Regions from separate parts of the Mesorhizobium sp. U510 genome, predicted to be linked through region 1. Evidence: riboswitches for the same ligand, from Rfam matches in the RefSeq annotation. Region 1 holds a riboswitch; each other region holds the start of a gene.
The links. Region 1 has a riboswitch for thiamine pyrophosphate ahead of thiB (thiamine ABC transporter substrate binding subunit). Riboswitches for the same ligand answer to the same signal wherever they lie in the genome.
Positions count from the first base shown of each region.

Region 2: it holds a riboswitch for thiamine pyrophosphate, as region 1 does, so the genes downstream of both, thiC (phosphomethylpyrimidine synthase ThiC) here and thiB (thiamine ABC transporter substrate binding subunit) in region 1, are expected to answer to the same signal.
Region 3: it holds a riboswitch for thiamine pyrophosphate, as region 1 does, so the genes downstream of both, ACLGL5_RS28545 (YkoF family thiamine/hydroxymethylpyrimidine-binding protein) here and thiB (thiamine ABC transporter substrate binding subunit) in region 1, are expected to answer to the same signal.

Region 1 is NZ_CP180532.1:354,454-359,966, forward strand. Features, by position in the region: gene thiQ (thiamine ABC transporter ATP-binding protein) at 1-456, opposite strand, end outside; gene thiP (thiamine/thiamine pyrophosphate ABC transporter permease) at 449-2,107, opposite strand; gene thiB (thiamine ABC transporter substrate binding subunit) at 2,083-3,081, opposite strand; TPP riboswitch at 3,125-3,239, opposite strand; gene ACLGL5_RS03615 (thiamine diphosphokinase) at 3,328-3,972, shown strand; gene ACLGL5_RS03620 (ABC-F family ATP-binding cassette domain-containing protein) at 3,974-5,513, shown strand, end outside.
Region 2 is NZ_CP180532.1:1,938,875-1,944,387, forward strand. Features, by position in the region: gene thiC (phosphomethylpyrimidine synthase ThiC) at 1-1,709, opposite strand, end outside; TPP riboswitch at 1,817-1,928, opposite strand; gene queE (7-carboxy-7-deazaguanine synthase QueE) at 2,207-2,944, opposite strand; gene queD (6-carboxytetrahydropterin synthase QueD) at 2,941-3,297, opposite strand; gene queC (7-cyano-7-deazaguanine synthase QueC) at 3,297-3,995, opposite strand; gene ACLGL5_RS11295 (hypothetical protein) at 4,522-4,794, opposite strand; partial or broken gene ACLGL5_RS11300 (hypothetical protein) at 4,881-4,988, opposite strand; gene ACLGL5_RS11305 (phosphomannomutase) at 5,497-5,513, shown strand, end outside.
Region 3 is NZ_CP180532.1:5,528,172-5,533,684, reverse strand. Features, by position in the region: gene ACLGL5_RS28560 (glycosyltransferase family 39 protein) at 78-1,625, shown strand; gene msrA (peptide-methionine (S)-S-oxide reductase MsrA) at 1,799-2,317, shown strand; gene ACLGL5_RS28550 (hypothetical protein) at 2,398-2,706, opposite strand; TPP riboswitch at 2,894-3,007, shown strand; gene ACLGL5_RS28545 (YkoF family thiamine/hydroxymethylpyrimidine-binding protein) at 2,998-3,606, shown strand; gene ACLGL5_RS28540 (ABC transporter permease) at 3,716-4,465, shown strand; gene ACLGL5_RS28535 (ABC transporter ATP-binding protein) at 4,462-5,229, shown strand; gene ACLGL5_RS28530 (ABC transporter substrate-binding protein) at 5,222-5,513, shown strand, end outside.

The DNA.
Region 1 (5,513 bases):
CGCCAGGGCGACACGCTGGCGCTCGCCGCCGGAGAGTTCGCGCGGCAGCCGCTTGTCCTTGCCGCCAAGGCCTGTGCGTTCCAACGCTTTGGCAATGGCGGTTCGATCGGCTTCGGTCAGCCGCAGCGATGGCGAGCGGCCGAGCCCGACATTCTGCTCGACGGAGAGATGCGCAAAAAGGTTGTTTTCCTGAAACACCATCGACACCGGCCGTGCGGCTGGCGGCGCTGCGCCGACATCGGCCCCGCCGATCAGCACGCGGCCCGACTGCGGCGTCTCGAAGCCGGCGACCAGATTGAGCAGCGTCGACTTGCCCGAACCGCTCGGCCCCATGATGGCGGTGATTTCCGCCGCCGCGAACGCGACATCGAAGGTGAGCGGCGCCTCGCCATAGCTGAACGAGACCTTGTCCAGCCGCACCGGAACACCCTTCCCTCTCATCGCTCCGTCAGACATTGCGGACCTTGTCTCTTCCCAGCCAGTCCGCCGCCAGCACCAAGGCGAGGCAAACGAGGCCAAGCAACAGCGCCAGGCCGGCGGCGTCCTGCGTGCGGTAGCTGCCCATGCGCGCCAGGAGAAGGTAAGGCAAGGTCTGCACGGAATCACTGCCGAACAGCGCGATAACGCCGAGATCGCCGAGCGACAGCGCCATGGCGAAGGCGAAGGCGGTGGCGAGCGGCCGCCGCAATGACGGCCAGTCGACCAGCCGCAGCCTGGCCCAGCCGGAAATGCCGAGCTGCGCGCAGAGCCGTTCGTGGCGCTCGCTCGCCGCGTCATAGGCGGGACGGACGGCGCGCAGCGCGAAAGGCATCGCCATGACAGAATTGACGGTGACGACCATGACCGGGGCGATGGCAAAGACGTCGCCGGCATGGCGCAGCAGGAGGAACCAGCCGACTCCGATGACGATCGGCGGCACGACCAGCACAAAACCGGCGCCGGTATCCGTGGCGTGTTCGAGCAGTGTCCTTCGACCGGCGCGGCGCCTCAACGCGAGTGCCCGTCGCGCCATGGTCAGCGCCAACGACAGCATCACTGAAAGCAGCGCCGACAGGAAAGCGAGCACCGCACTGGTCAGCGTCGCCTGCCGGACAGCGGCCTCGCCGGCGAGCCGGCCGAGATCGGCGCCCAAGCCTGCCGAGACGGTCGCGGCCATCGGTCCGATAACGAACAGCAGCGCCAGCACGATGAGCACGGCGTTGAGTGACGCCTCGGTCGTGTCGACGGAGAGATAACGGCGCGGCGCCACCGGCAGGTTGGTGTCGCCGACGACATTGGCGCCAAGCCGCGTCAGCGCCAGCACCACGATGAAGGTCAAGGCAATCTGCAGCAATGTCAGGGCGACCGCCCGCGCCGGATCGAAATCGAAGCGCAGCGCCTGGTAGATGCCGACCTCCAGCGTCGTTGCCGCCGGTCCGCCGCCAAGCGTCAAAACGATGGTGAAGGAGGTGATGCAGAGCATGAAGACCAGCCCGGCGACACCCGGCAGAGCGGCGCGCAGCGTCGGCCATTCGATCAGCCGGAAGGCCGGCCCCGCCGCCATGCCGAGCTGGCTTGCCAGCCGCCACTGGTCGGCGGGAATCGTCTGCAGCGCCTCGAGGAACAGGCGGGTCGCCAACGGCAGGTTGAAGAAGACGTGGGCGACGAGAATGCCGGACAAGCCATAGATGCCTGGCCAACCCTGGCTGCCGGCGGCGCTGAACAGGCCGGCGAAATAGCCGGCACGGCCGTACAGCGCCAGTATGCCAAGCGCCGCGACGATCGCCGGCAGCGCCAACGGCACGGCGAAGAGTTGCAGGATGAAGGCGCGGCCGAAGAAACGCGGATGCCGCGACAGGGCGCGCGCCACGAACAGCGCCGGGATCACCGAAAGCAGGGTCGAGAGGACTGCCTGCCAAAGCGTGAAGCGCACGACGCGCAGCAGGTAGGGATCGAAGGCCGCCCAGGCTCCCGAAAAATCATGGGCGCCTTCGACGAGCAGGCCCGCGAATGCGCCGCCGATCAGCAGCGTGATCGCGGCGAGCGCGATGATGCCGGCGCTGACGCGTGAATCCGTGGTTTGCGCCGGCGTCACCACTCTGCCTATTTGCTCATCACCGCCAGCCATTCATCCACCCAGGCCTTGCGGTTGGCGGCAACCTCTTCGGGGCTGAACAGCAGGGTCTTGGTCGGCTTGACCAGCTTGTCGAAGGCCGGGTTGAGCGGCTTGTCGGTCTTTCCGGCCGGGAACATCCAGTTGGTCTCCGGGATCGCGTCCTGGAATTTCGGCCCGGTCATGAAGGCGATGAATTTTGCCGCCAGCGGGTTCTTGGCTCCGTTCGTGGTGATTCCCGCGACCTCGATCTGCAGATATTCGCCCTCCTCGAAAGAAGCGGCCTGGTAGCGCTGCGTGTTCTCGGCGACCATGTGATAGGCCGGCGAGGTCGTGTAGGACAACACCATCGGCGCCTCGCCTTTGGTGAACAGGCCATAGGCCTCGCTCCAGCCCGGCGTCACGGTCAGCACCTTCGTCTTGAGCTTGGCCCAGGCTTCCGGCGCCTTGTCGCCATAGACCGACTTCACCCACAACAGCAGGCCGAGGCCCGGCGTCGAGGTGCGCGGATCCTGGATGACGATCTTGTCGTCGGCACTGCCTTCGACCAGTTCCTTCAGGCTCTTCGGCGGCGTCTTCAGTTTTTCGGTGTCGTAGACGACGGCGAAATAGCCGTAGTCGAAGGGAACAAAAGTATCGTCGCTCCAGCCACCCGGCACGTTGACATCGGAGACCGCGCCATGCGGGGCAAACAACCCGCTGGCCTTGGCATCGGCGGTGAGATTGGTGTCGAGGCCAAGTACGATGTCGGCCTTGGTTGACGCGCCTTCTAGCTTGACGCGGTTGAGCAGGGCCACGCCATCGGCGACCGAGACGAACTCGACGTCGCAGCCGCATTCGGCCTCGAATTCCTTCTTCACCACCGGGCCTGGCCCCCAGTCGGCGGTGAAGCTTTCATAGGTGTAGACGGTGAGCTTGTCCTTGGCCAAGGCCGGCCCGGACAGCGCCACGACCATGGTCGAGACAAGAGCGTATAAAAGCGTGCGCATCGGCGCCTCCTTCGTTCGAATTGCAAGGAATTGAGGCGCCGGACTGTCCGAAACGTCTAATCCCTCCGCCGGTACAAACCGGATCAGGTTCAGCGGGTTGGCGAGACTGCCTCTCAGCCGGTCCGCGAAGATCGCGTCCGGCACCCCGTTAGAGCGTTTCGACACATAGGCCGGGCCGGGGAACCGCGCAAGTGGCAGTTTGCCGGCCTTCCGTTTCCGCTGCCGGGCTGGTACAGGCCACCGGATATGAGCACATTCACCATCCTGCTTGGCGGCGATCTCATCCGCACGCCCCGGCTCGACCGCCAGGTCGACGGCTCGCGCATCATTGCCGCCGACGCCGGCATCGGCCATGCCCGGCTGCTCGGCCTTGTGCCGGAACTATGGGTGGGTGATTTCGATTCGGTGCCGGCCGATCTCCCCGCCGACCTCGCCGCAGTGCCCCGCCGAACCTTCCCGGCGGAGAAGGACAAGACCGACGGCGAATTGGCGATTGCCGCAGCCCTCGAGCGTGGCGCGACTAGCCTGGTGCTGGCGGGCGCGTTCGGCGGCAAGCGCGCCGACCACGCTTTCCTGCATCTGGCGCTCGCCCTGCGCCTGGCCGAAGCCGGAACCGAGGTGCTGTTGACCAGCGGCGCCCAGGAAGGTGTCCCGTTGCTGTCGGGAACGGCCGGCTTCGACTATGCCGACGGCACGCTGTTTTCGATCCTCGGCTTTTCCGAACTTGCCGGCCTGACCGTCACCGGCGCCAAATGGCCGTTGAACCAGGTCGTAGTGGCGTTCGGCTCGTCGCTGACCATTTCCAACGAGGTCCGGGGCCGCCTCGACATCGCGCTCGGCCACGGCCGCGCGCTGCTGCTCGCGCATCCGTATCCACTACCTGAAAGCTGACATGGCCCCGCCTCTTCTCAATCTCGACGGGATAAGACTGACCTTCGGCGGCACACCGTTGCTCGACGGTGCTGCCTTGACGGCTTCGGCCGGTGACAAGATCGCGCTGGTCGGCCGCAACGGGTCCGGCAAGTCGACGCTGCTCAAGATCGCGGCCGGCCTGATCGAGCCGCAGGACGGTGAGGTGTTTCGCCAGCCCTCGGCAACCGTCCGCTATCTGCCGCAGATGCCCGACATGGAAGGTTTCGCCACCGTGCGTGCCTATGTCGAGGCAGGCCTCGGGCCAGCCGACGATCCCTACCGCGCCTCCTATCTGATGGAGCATCTTGGCCTCACCGGCGAGGAACGGCCGGGTGATCTCTCAGGTGGCGAGGCCAGGCGCGCAGCCCTGGCCCGTGTCATGGCGCCGGAACCCGACATCCTGCTGCTTGATGAGCCGACCAATCATCTTGACCTGTCGGTCATCGAATGGCTGGAAGAGGAGCTCGTGCGCACCTCCTCGGCACTCATCGTCATCTCGCACGACCGCCGCTTTCTGGAGCGCGTGTCGCGCGCCACCGTCTGGCTCGATCGTGGCCAGACCCGCAGGCTGGACAAGGGTTTTGGCCATTTCGAGGAATGGCGCGACCAGGTGTTGGAAGAGGAAGAGCGCGAGCAGCACAAGCTTGGCCGCCAGATCGTGCGTGAAGAACACTGGCTGCGTTATGGCGTGACGGCGCGGCGCAAGCGCAACATGCGCCGCCTCGGCGAGTTGCAGACCATGCGCCAGCGTTTCCGCGGCCATAGGGGCGCCGAAGGCAACGCGACCATGGTGGCGAGCGACGCCGCCGAATCCGGCAAGCTGGTGATCGAAGCGAAGAACATCGAGAAGAGCTTTGGCGACCTCGCCGTGGTCAAGGGCTTCTCGACCCGCATCCAGCGCGGCGATCGCGTCGGCCTCGTCGGACCGAACGGCGCCGGCAAGACGACGCTTTTGAAGATGCTGACCGGCGAATTGGCGCCGGATGCTGGCTCGGTGCGGCTCGGCACCAATCTGGAAATCGCCACGCTCGACCAGAAGCGCGAGGCAGTCGACCCGCAGGAGACGCTGGCGCAATACCTCACCGACGGACGCGGCGAAAACCTCGTCATCAATGGCGAGCAGCGCCATGTCGTCTCCTACATGAAGGATTTCCTGTTCAAGCCGGAGCAGGCGCGCACGCCGGTGCGCGAACTGTCCGGCGGCGAGCGGGCGCGGCTGATCCTGGCGCGCGTGCTGGCACGACCGGCAAACCTGCTGGTGCTCGATGAGCCGACCAACGATCTCGACATGGAGACGCTGGAACTGCTGCAGGAACTGGTCGCCGGCTTTGCCGGCACCGTCATCCTGGTCAGCCACGACCGCGATTTCCTTGACCGCACCGTCACCAGCATCATCGCGCCGGATGGCGGCGGCCGTTGGGTCGAATATGCCGGCGGTTATTCCGACATGCTGGCGCAACGCGGCGGCACAAGGCTCGACGACCGCAAGGCGCGCGCCAGGGCCGAAGCCCCTGATGCAC
Region 2 (5,513 bases), 1.6 Mb from region 1:
CGCATGGAGCAGAATTTCGGCCCGCACATCGAGCAGAAATGCGCCAGCTTGTGGGCCTCCTTGGGCAAGGTCTGATCGTGGAAGGATCGCGCGGTTTCGGGGTCGAGCGACAGGTTGAACTGGTCTTCCCAGCGGAACTCGAAGCGCGCGCGCGAAAGGGCATCATCCCTGGTTTTCGCTGCCGGATGGCCCTTCGCCAAGTCCGCGGCATGGGCGGCGATCTTGTAGGTGATCACGCCAATCTTGACGTCGTTGCGATCGGGAAGGCCGAGATGCTCCTTGGGCGTGACGTAGCAGAGCATGGCGGTGCCGAACCAGCCGATCATGGCGGCGCCGATGCCTGAGGTGATGTGGTCGTAGCCCGGCGCGATGTCGGTCGTCAGCGGTCCAAGCGTATAGAATGGCGCCTCGCCGCACACAGCGAGCTGCTTGTCCATGTTCTCCTTGATCTTGTGCATCGGTACGTGGCCGGGCCCCTCGATCATCACCTGGCAATCCTTTGCCCAGGCGATTCTCGTCAGTTCGCCGAGCGTTTCCAACTCGGCGAATTGCGCCGCATCATTGGCGTCGGCGATCGAGCCCGGACGAAGGCCGTCGCCGAGCGAAAAGGACACATCATAGGCGCGGCAGATGTCGCAGATTTCGGCGAAATGCTCGTAGAGGAAGCTCTCCCGGTGATGATGCAGGCACCATTTGGCCATGATCGAGCCGCCGCGCGAGACGATGCCCGTGACCCGGTCGACGGTCAGCGGGATGTAGTGCAGCCGCACGCCGGCGTGGATGGTGAAATAGTCGACGCCCTGTTCGGCCTGCTCGATCAGCGTGTCTCGATACACCTCCCAGGTCAGATCCTCGGCAATGCCGTTGACCTTTTCGAGCGCCTGATAGAGAGGCACCGTGCCGATCGGCACCGGCGCGTTGCGCACGATCCAGTCGCGGATGTTGTGGATGTTGCGGCCAGTCGACAGGTCCATCACCGTGTCGGCGCCCCAGCGAATCGCCCAGACCATCTTTTCCACTTCCTCGGCCATCGAAGAGGTGACCGCCGAGTTGCCGATATTGGCGTTGATCTTCACCAGGAAATTGCGGCCGATGATCATCGGTTCGCTTTCGGGATGATTGATGTTGGCGGGAATGATTGCGCGTCCGCGAGCCACCTCGTCGCGCACGAATTCCGGCGTGACGAAGTCGGGGATCGCCGCGCCGAAGGCTTCGCCGTCGCGTTGAAGCTTGCCGCGCAAGATCTCGCGGCCGAGGTTCTCGCGGCCAAGGTTCTCGCGGATGGCGACGAACTCCATTTCGGGCGTGATGATGCCGGCGCGCGCATAGGCAAGCTGTGTCACCGCCTTGCCGGCCTTGGCCCTGAGCGGCCGGTTGCGAATGGGAAATTCCGGCGTCAGGCGCTCGCCCACCGCGAATCCGTTGTCTTCCGGCTGGACATGGCGGCCATCATAAGCTTCGACATCGCCGCGCGCGATAATCCATTCATGGCGAAGCCGTGCAAGGCCGTTCTCAATGCTGGTTTCGACTGTCGGGTCGGTATAGGGGCCGGACGGATCGTAGACGATGACGGGCGGCTCGCCGGCCGTTGGATGGACGGAGATTTCGCGCATCGGCACCCTGATCTGCGGGTGGAGGACGCCGGATTTGTGGATTTTCCGCGAGGCGGGCAGCGGTCCCGTCGAGACGGCTGGGTTGAGGGCATTCATCTAGAGGGCTTCCTTTGCTCATGCATTGGAGACCCAGTTCTGTGCCGGAAGGATGAAAAGACGCTTTGGTCGCCCTGCTTGGAAACAGGACTTCGGGCGTGAACTCCCGCAAAGCGCTTGCACCGTCCCTACGCCAGTATGAACTGGATCAGGTTCAACGGGTCACTGCGCGCTCTAGCAGTATCTCAGCCCCTTGCCGGGACTCCCCTGGTGAATGCTTGGAATTGAACGGGCCGGCGCTATCTTGTCAAGCGCATTCGGTCCGCAGCGTTGATCGGCGGCCAAATAAACCGGGCAGAAAGCTCGCGCTCGTTCGAGAGCAACTCACGCCTATAGGAGCGGCGAAGCGCCCACGATAGCCGAGCCATCATGCGAATTCGAAACATTTTCCAGCACGGCATTTTCGGGCTTTCTTGGACCGACGTTGCTATCGCCCAATTGGATGAGATTGCTTTAGATGTCTGTCTTGCTCGTCATCGGCAATCCTTCCGCGTGGGCTAGACGCCCCGTTTGTTTCCCCAAAGCAGAACATGAAGTTGCGGCAGTACACGCGCCTCGAACCACCTGTCACGGGTCACCTTTTCGACCAGCCATTCCATGCGTTTCATCACACCGGCCATGTCGATGAAATCGTCTTCGTGACCGGGACGCGGCGGCGTGTGGTTGCCGGGCTGCAGATAGACGGGTAATTGCGGGTAGCGCGCCGCGGCGTCCTTGGCATAGGCATAGTCATCATCGTCGAAGACGACGAGCTTGAGCGCCATCCGCGGCTTATTCTGCGCCGCCTCGACGCAAGTGTCGAACGCGGCCCAATCTGTCGTCATTTCGCTTGAGGGTGGCTTGGGGCTGAGCACCAGCACGTCGAGATCGGCGAACCATTCCTTAGGCACCGAGCCTTGGGTTTCCAATGCAAAACGGTAGCCCTCACTATGCCCGCGGTCGATCAGCCCGCCAAGCGGTTGGATGGCCGGATTGCCGCCCGACAGCGACACCATCACGGGCTGACCACTGGAAAGCGCAATGACCTTTTGCCAGACCGCATCGGTTGACATCATCTCCCAATCATGGCGGAAGCGACTGTCCACCGCATGCAGGCTGTCGCACCAGGAACAGCGATAATCGCACCCGCCCGTTCTTACGAACACCGTCGGCAAGCCGATCAGCATGCCTTCGCCCTGAATGGTCGGCCCAAAAATCTCGCTCACGCGGATTCCGGGATGCGACGCGCACGTCATGGCCGGTATTCCGCCCAGGTTTTCGGCGTCTCGCTCACGCGCACGGCGGAGGTTTGTGGTAGCCGCACCTTGCACCAGTCGTAGAAGTGCCTGGCCAGACATTCCGCTGTGGCACGGTCATGCCCCAGCACGTCGTTAAGATGCCGATGGTCGAACGTCGCATCGATGTAGTGCTTGAGCGAAGCCAGGTCCTGGTAGTCGCGCACAAAGCCATGCTCGTCCAGTTCGCCACCTGACAGCTCCACTACGACGATGTAGTTGTGGCCGTGTAGACGCGCGCACTGATGATCTGGTGGCAAGGAGGTGAGCTGATGCGAGGCCGAGAAGTGGAACTCTTTGGTAATGCGAAACATCACGCGCTCCTTGTCTGGATAGCGTGGAGCCAGAAGTCCGCGTCCTCATAATCTGTCGGGTCGGCAATGCCGGCCAGATCGAATGCTTCGCGCCGTTCGACACATGTCCCGCAGCGACCGCAATGACGTGCACCGCCCTTGTAGCAGGACCACGTCGCCTCGAACGGTGTGGCGTACCTTGCCCCCTCACTGACGATGTCGGCCTTCGACATATTCACATAGGGAGCGTAAAGGCGGATATCGGCGTAGCCTGCGAGCGCATGGTTCTGCATCGTCTGAAAGGCGTCAATAAAAGCGGGCCGGCAATCGGGATAGATGAAATGATCTCCGCCGTGGACGGCAGTGGCCACCGCATCGGCCTTCTGCGCGGCGGCAACCCCGAAGGCGATAGCCAGCATGATGGCGTTCCTGTTCGGCACCACCGTGATTCTCATGGAATCTTCGGCATAGTGCCCGTCGGGCACGTCCACATTATCAGTCAGCGCCGAGCCGCTCAGGTTCCGGCCGACATCGCGGATATCGACGATCTGGTGCGGAACACCCAGCCGCTTGGCGCACATAGCGGCAAAGCCGAGTTCCTTTTTGTGCCTCTGGCCGTAATCGAACGAAAGCAGGCCAATGAGTTTCTGCTCGGTCGCCACCTTGTGAGCGAGCGAAACAGAGTCCAATCCGCCGGAGCAGATGACGAGGGCATTCATGGTTTGAATCCTTGTTTTGACCGGGTAAGGCTGCGACCGGAGATTTCTCTGCGTTCCCACTACTCCACGGAGCCGGTTTTGTGAATGGGGTGCACGCGATTGAGCCCACGTACCTTGTTGTCAGCGTCCCCAGGATGACTTTGCACGCGACTTGTCGCGTATCTTCGACCGCTGGGGTGCTGACGCCGGCACTGCGTATATAGGCGTATAGACGATGCAGAAATCACTGCCGTGGCCCAGCAGCATTCCCGACACACCTTCGGCTTGTCCGGTTTGCCCCAGAACATGACGTCCCGAGTTTCGGCGACAACGCAAGGGTCGACCGGCAGTCCAGTGAAAGGCTTCTGCCTCGTGCTTTGCCGTTTTCTGGTCTGCGCATAGATCGTCTCGAGCCGCCGCGCCTCGTCATTGGTCAGAGCTGGGAATTCCTTTCCGAGGGCGCGGCTCGATAGGGGCCACCATTCTGGTTAAGGAAACGGAAGAGCAGATCGATCAGCCGCTCGGGCATGTCGATAAAGGCATTCACCTATTGCCGGAATTGATCGTAGCGCTGCAGAAAAGCTGTTTCGCCAGGAAGGTACCGTTCGATCGTCCGCCGAGCGCAGGCATAAAGAAATTCGGCGTGCGGGGTTGCATCGAAGTATCGGTAGAAATCCCCGGTGTCATTCAGCACCCGGACGTTGAATTGCGGCGTCGGTTCCCATTCGACCAATGGCAGAAGGCGCTTCGAATTGCTCTCCAGCACGCGCCTGTACTCGTCGATCTGGTCCAGGATCGCGGCCGAGACGGGAAACACCACTCCCGGCGATTGAAGCGGTGCATGGCAAGGACGTGGTGGATCAGGTAGCGGTGAATGCGGCCGTTTCCGTCCTCGAACGGATGGATGTAGACAAAGCCGAAGGCGAAGATTGCGGCGGCGACGACTGCATCAAGGTTTTGCGCTGGGCCTTGATCGAACGCAATTCCAGAAACAACTTTCTGAAGGCGTCGCAAGGCAAGACATTGTCGGCGCTGATCGTCGCCCCAACTGATCCAAGCATCGGTTCCTGCTTGGGTCCAGCGCCCTAGGCGACGCCATGGTCGGCGAGCGCTCTGGCTGACCTTAATCCATTACCCAAGAATCACAGGGTTCCATTGCGCTGATCGAGACGGCTTTCTAGCCCTATCCATGCCATGGATGCGTTCCATCCAAACAACCAAGTTTACGGACCTGTCATGATGCTGCATAGCGAAATACCGGCAGGCACCGATCGATCACTCCACTTCCTTGATCATTAGATGAGCGCGCCAAAAGATACCATTAGAAGGAGAACTGTGGATGCCCCTGTGCCAGTGGATGCCCTGCTGTTCGGCGGAACTCTGAGGGGTCCTTACGCCACACCGTGTTGTAGAGACCGCATACCTGAACAGCAGGTGCCTGAGAACGATGGCGCTTGCAGTAGAAAGTACTAGCCCATTGCAACATTACCCCACCCTGCCTGTCCACTAGCAAAGCGAAATCATGAAATTCGGGTCAAG
Region 3 (5,513 bases), 1.8 Mb from region 1:
GTAAGCTTTGACGTTGGGGCTGTTCGGCAAACCGGACGATGTGGTTTAAGCGCCGCATGGTGGGAATAGACGACTCCATGGATGGTTGGGAGCCGGCGGGGCTGACTGCCGCCGGCCTTGACTCGTCATCGGTATGGCCCGGCCTGCTCCGCCATCCCTGGTATTTGTTGGCGCTTTTGTGCCTGGTGCAGATCCTGTGCTGGACGGTGGTGCCGGCACTGATCGATCCCGCCCCGCCCGGCGATGTGGTGGAAGGTTTCATGTGGGGCCGCGAATGGGTGCTGTTGACCTACAAGCACCCGCAGCTTCCAGGCTGGCTGCTCGAAACCAGCCATCTTCTGACCGGATCGTTCCGCTGGCCACAATATATGCTTGCCCAGCTGACGATCTCGTCGACCTTCATCCTGGTCTATCTGCTGGCCCGCGACATGCTCGGGCAAAGCCGTGCGCTGGCCGCCGTGCTTTTGATGCCGTCGGTCTATTTCTTCGGCTGGCCGACCCCGCAATTCAATCATGACTACGCGCAGATGCCGTTCTGGGCGGCCATTTGCTGGTTGCTCTGGCGCGCCGGCCGTGGCGGCGGGCCGGGCTGGTGGCTGGCGCTCGGACTGGTGTCGGGCGTCGGGCTCTATGCCAAGTTCTCCACCGGCCTGCTGCTAGCCTTCGGCGCGCTCTGGCTGTTGTATGACGCACGCGCGCGCAGCCGGCTGGCGACGCCCTGGCCATGGCTCGGCCTTGCCGTCTTTCTCGCCGTTGCCGCGCCGCTGGCCATCGCGCTCTACCGCATCGATTTCCTGCCGCTGACCTATTTCGCAGCCCGCGACCAATGGGTGACCGAAAACCGGGCGCGTCTCTACTACATCGGCGTCCAGATGGCCGGGCTCTCCGGCTTTCTTCTGGTGCTGACGATATCCGGGTTGTTGCGGCGCTCGCCGGCCCCAGAAGCGCCGGTCGAGCGCGGCATTCTGGTCTATCTCGTGTGGATGGGGCTCGGCCCGGCGACCCTGATCATGGTGGCCTCGTTGTTCACCGGCACCGGCGAGTCCTGGGGCGCGCCGATGTACAATCTTGTCGGCGTCACGGTGCTCGCCTTTCTCGGCCACCGGCTCGGCGCCATCGAGATGCGAAGGCTGGCGATCTGCGCGTTCCTCTGCATCCTCACCATGTCGGGTGCCTATGCGGCGCTGCGCTGGACGGGCTGCAATGTGCGGGGGCGCCTGGACGCCGTCTGCTGGCCGGCACAGCCGATCGCGGACGAGGCCGAGGCGGTCTGGCACGCGGCGGCGCCCGGCCGGCTCGACATTGTCGGCGGCGATACCCAGGTGGCTATGCTGGCGGGCCTCAATGCCTATGACAAGCCGTCGATCTTCACCGATCTCGATACGCGGTTCGCGCCCTGGATCACCAGGCAGCGCTTGCACGACCACGGCATGCTGATGGTTTGGCCAGGGCATGACGTTCCGCCGCAGTTGCAGACATGGCTGGGCAACCTCCCGGTCAAGACGGTTCTTTTCAATTGGTCGCGCACGGCGCCGCCGGTGGCAATCAGCTTTGCCGCCATTCCGCCCGGCACGCTGTATCCGCCGCTTGCCGTCGACAGCCGGACCCTGCATCCGGGCAACTGAAACGGTTCGATCCCGACCGCGTCGTGATATCGTTCGCTCATGGCCGCGTTGTTTCCACGCGACTGGACGAAGCGGACGACAATGCCCATTTATTGGTAAATCCAATTTTGTCCGCGCAATTCCGGGCGGGAAACCGCTACATGAGCTGGAATTGCCTTTTGAGGAGACGTGACATGGCGACTTCGACCGAACGCGCAGTGCTTGCCGGTGGCTGTTTCTGGGGCATGCAGGATCTGATACGGCGCTATCCCGGCGTCATCTCCACGCGTGTCGGCTATAGCGGCGGTGATGTAGCCAACGCCACCTATCGCAACCACGGCACCCATGCCGAAGCCATCGAGATCAATTTCGATCCGGCCGTGATCAGCTATCGCACGCTGCTGGAGCGCTTTTTCCAGATCCACGATCCGACGACGCGCAACCGCCAGGGCAACGATGTCGGGATGAGCTACCGTTCGGCGATCTACTATACGAGCGACGAGCAGAAACGCGTCGCCGAAGACACCATCGCCGAAGTCGATGCTTCCGGCCTGTGGCCTGGCAAGGTCGTCACGGAAGTCGCGCCGGCCGGCGCCTTCTGGGAAGCCGAGCCCGAGCACCAGGATTATCTGGAGAAATATCCAAACGGCTACACCTGCCACTTCGTCAGGCCGGGCTGGAAACTGCCGGTTCGCGAAAAGGCCGCATCCTAACGGTTGGCACAAAGCATCGTTGGAAGTGATATCGAAAAGCCGCCGGATGTCCGGCGGCTTTTTTGTTTTTGGACAATCACTTACTTGCCACAGTTGTTGTCGTTCACGGTGGGCGCCGTCAAATTGCCGTTGGCATCGGACTGCGCACCTTGCGGGTTGGTCGGGCAATTCCGATCCGCATTGGAGTTCATGTCGCCCGGCGCGATGGTGGTGCTGTTGGTAATTGCCGGATCGACCGTATTGGGCGAAGCCGGCGTGCTCGGGTCTACAGTCACTGAGTGGCCGCTGCCGCCTGACCCATCCATGCCGTTTGCGGTGTTGCTTTGCGCCATCGCGGAAGTGGCAAGCGCAACGGTGAACGCCGAAGCTGCGAGGATTTTCATGAACATGGTTTTGCCTCCGAACTCGCCGCGTTGCGACCGGTGGGACAACCTCTCGGCTTGGCGAAGGTTCCCCATAAAATTCCGATTGCGCGGCGTCGCCAGCGTCCACGCAACGGCCAGAGTTGGTGCAACGCTTTTGGCCCGGTGCGCTGAAAAAACGGCTTCCCCTTCCGTTCGAATGGTGCTTTAACGCGTCCATCCACAGGGGTGCTCCGTACGGTCGGGGCTGAGACGGGGGCGGCAAGCCCACAGACCCTAGAAGCTGATCTGGGTAATACCAGCGGAGCGAGGCGGGCTATGTTTTCAGGCGCACAGATTTCCCTATATCCCATGGCCGACGATTTCGTCGGCGTCATCCTGGGTGCGCTCGGCGCGCTCGATCCCTACCGGGACAGGCTCCGGATCGAAACCGACGACATCTCGACCTTGCTGGTCGGGCCGCCCGAAGTGTTGTTCCCGGCGCTGCGCGACCTGTTCGTGGCGGCGGCGCAGAGCGGCAAGCATTGCGTGCTGTCGGCCGCCATTTCGCGCGGCTGTCCTGGCGAGCCGGACGATCCGATCTGCCGCTCCGACGCGTCTGGCGGGCCTGTCGGGCCGCTCGGGCCGCGCAAGGAAGCCGCCATCGCCGCCGTGCGCAGTGCTGCTGCCACCGGCCAGCCGGCGGCGGCGCAGTTCTCGCTCTATGTGATGGGCACCGGCGACCACATGGATGAGATCTATGGCTGCATCGATTTCCTGAAACAGTCCGGCGTCTACGATCGCTCCAAGAATTTTTGCACCAAACTGCGCGGCGATACCGGCGCGATCTTTTCGGCGCTGAACGAAGCCTTCTGCCGCTTCGGACCGGGCGCGGGCCACGTAACCCTTGACGTCACGGTTTCCGCCAACAGCCCTACCGCTGTCTGAACAGAACGCGCTTTCGTCGCGCGGTCAAGGTTGTCCTCTCGTGGTCTCATTGTCGTCAAGCCGCCCGCGGCAGCTCGCGGGTCTCTTCGCCAGGGCGGCACCGGCCGTGATGTCGGTCGGGTTGCTGCTCGTGGCCTGGGAACTCTACGCAAATTATTCCGGCATCAAGCCGACGATCCTGCCGGCGCCGTCGCGCGTCTTCGAACAGGCGATGCTCAATCGCGAGGCGCTGATCGACAACGCCGTTCCCACCATCCGCGCCACGCTGATCGGCTTTGCCTGCTCGCTCGGCGCCGCTTTCGCGCTGTCGATGCTGGTCGACTTCTTCCAGCCGCTGCGGCGCGCGCTGTTTCCTGTCTTCATCGTCAGCCAGACCTTGCCGCTGGTGGCCATCGCGCCGCTGGTGGTGCTGTGGTTCGGCTTCGGTTTGACGCCAAAGATCATGCTGGTGGCGCTGGTCACCTTTTTCCCGATGCTGGTGGCTCTGGTGCAGGGCTACGAGGCGACCGAGGTGGAGATCGGCCAGATGCTGCGCGCCATGGGGGCAGGGCGCTGGCGTGTCTTCGTTCTGGCGCGGCTGCCTTCGGCACTGCCCTATTTCTTCGCCGGCCTGCGGATCTCCATCACCTATGCCGTGGTCGGCGCCATCTTCGCCGAATATGCCGGTGCGGCCAAGGGACTGGGCATCTACATGCTCAACGCCAAGAACAATTTCCGCCCCGATCTGGTGCTGGCCGCGGTCGGCGTGAGTGCCGCGCTCACGCTGATCCTGTTCGGGCTGACGGCGCTCTTGCAGCGCCTCGCCATGCCCTGGGAACGGATCGGCCGTCAGCCGGCAGGGAAGGGGCCGGGGCGATGAGCCGGCTCGAATTGCGGCATGTGCGCAAGGCGTTTGGCGGGCTCGACGTGCTCGCCGACATTTCGCTCAGCGTCGGTGCCGGCGAATTCGTCTCGATCCTTGGGCCTTCGGGCGCCGGCAAGTCGACGCTGTTCCAGCTTCTGACGGGTGCCGAGCATGGCGAAGGCGAGATGTTGTTCGACGGCATGCCGCTCGACGACCATGGCCGGCATTTCGCATTCATGCCGCAGCGCGACGCCCTGATGCCGTGGCGGCGCATCCTCGACAACACGACACTCGGGCTCGAAGTGCAAGGCGTCAGACGCCAGGCAGCGCGGGCGCGGGTCGCGCCGCTGCTTGCAGAGTTCGGCCTTGCCGGCTTCGAGCGGCATTTTCCGGCACGGCTTTCCGGCGGCATGCGCCAGCGCGCGGCGCTTTTGCGCACGGTGGTGCAGGAGCGCGACATGCTTTTGCTCGACGAACCGTTCGGCGCGCTCGACGCATTGACCCGTGCGGCCATGCAGCGCTGGCTCGAGCAGATGTGGCGTCACCATCGGTGGACGGCGCTGCTGATCACCCACGATGTGCGCGAGGCGGTGTTCCTGTCCGACCGCATCTATGTGCTGTCGGCGCGTCCGGCCCGTGTGTTGCGTGAGATCACGGTGCCCTTGCCGCGTCCGCGAGATCCGACTGGCGCCGCCGCGCAGCAGGCCGGCGCACTCGAGGCCGAGATCCTCGACATCTTGCTCAACCCTCAACCATCCAAAGGACATGACCATGACTGATATGACACGCCGGCAGGCCCTGCTGCTCACCCTTGCCAGCGGTCTTCCGCTGATCGCTGGAGCGAGCCGCGTCTTCGCCGCGACGCAAAAAGTCACCGTCGCGCTGGACTGGACTGTCAACACCAACCACATCGGGCTGTTCGTCGCCCGCGACAAGGGATTTTACCGCGAGGCCGGCCTCGAGGTCGACATTTTACCCTATAGTGACACCGGCGCCGGCACGCTGGTCGCCAACCGCGTTGCCGACTTCGGCATCAACGGCACCATCAGCCTGTTCAGCCAGA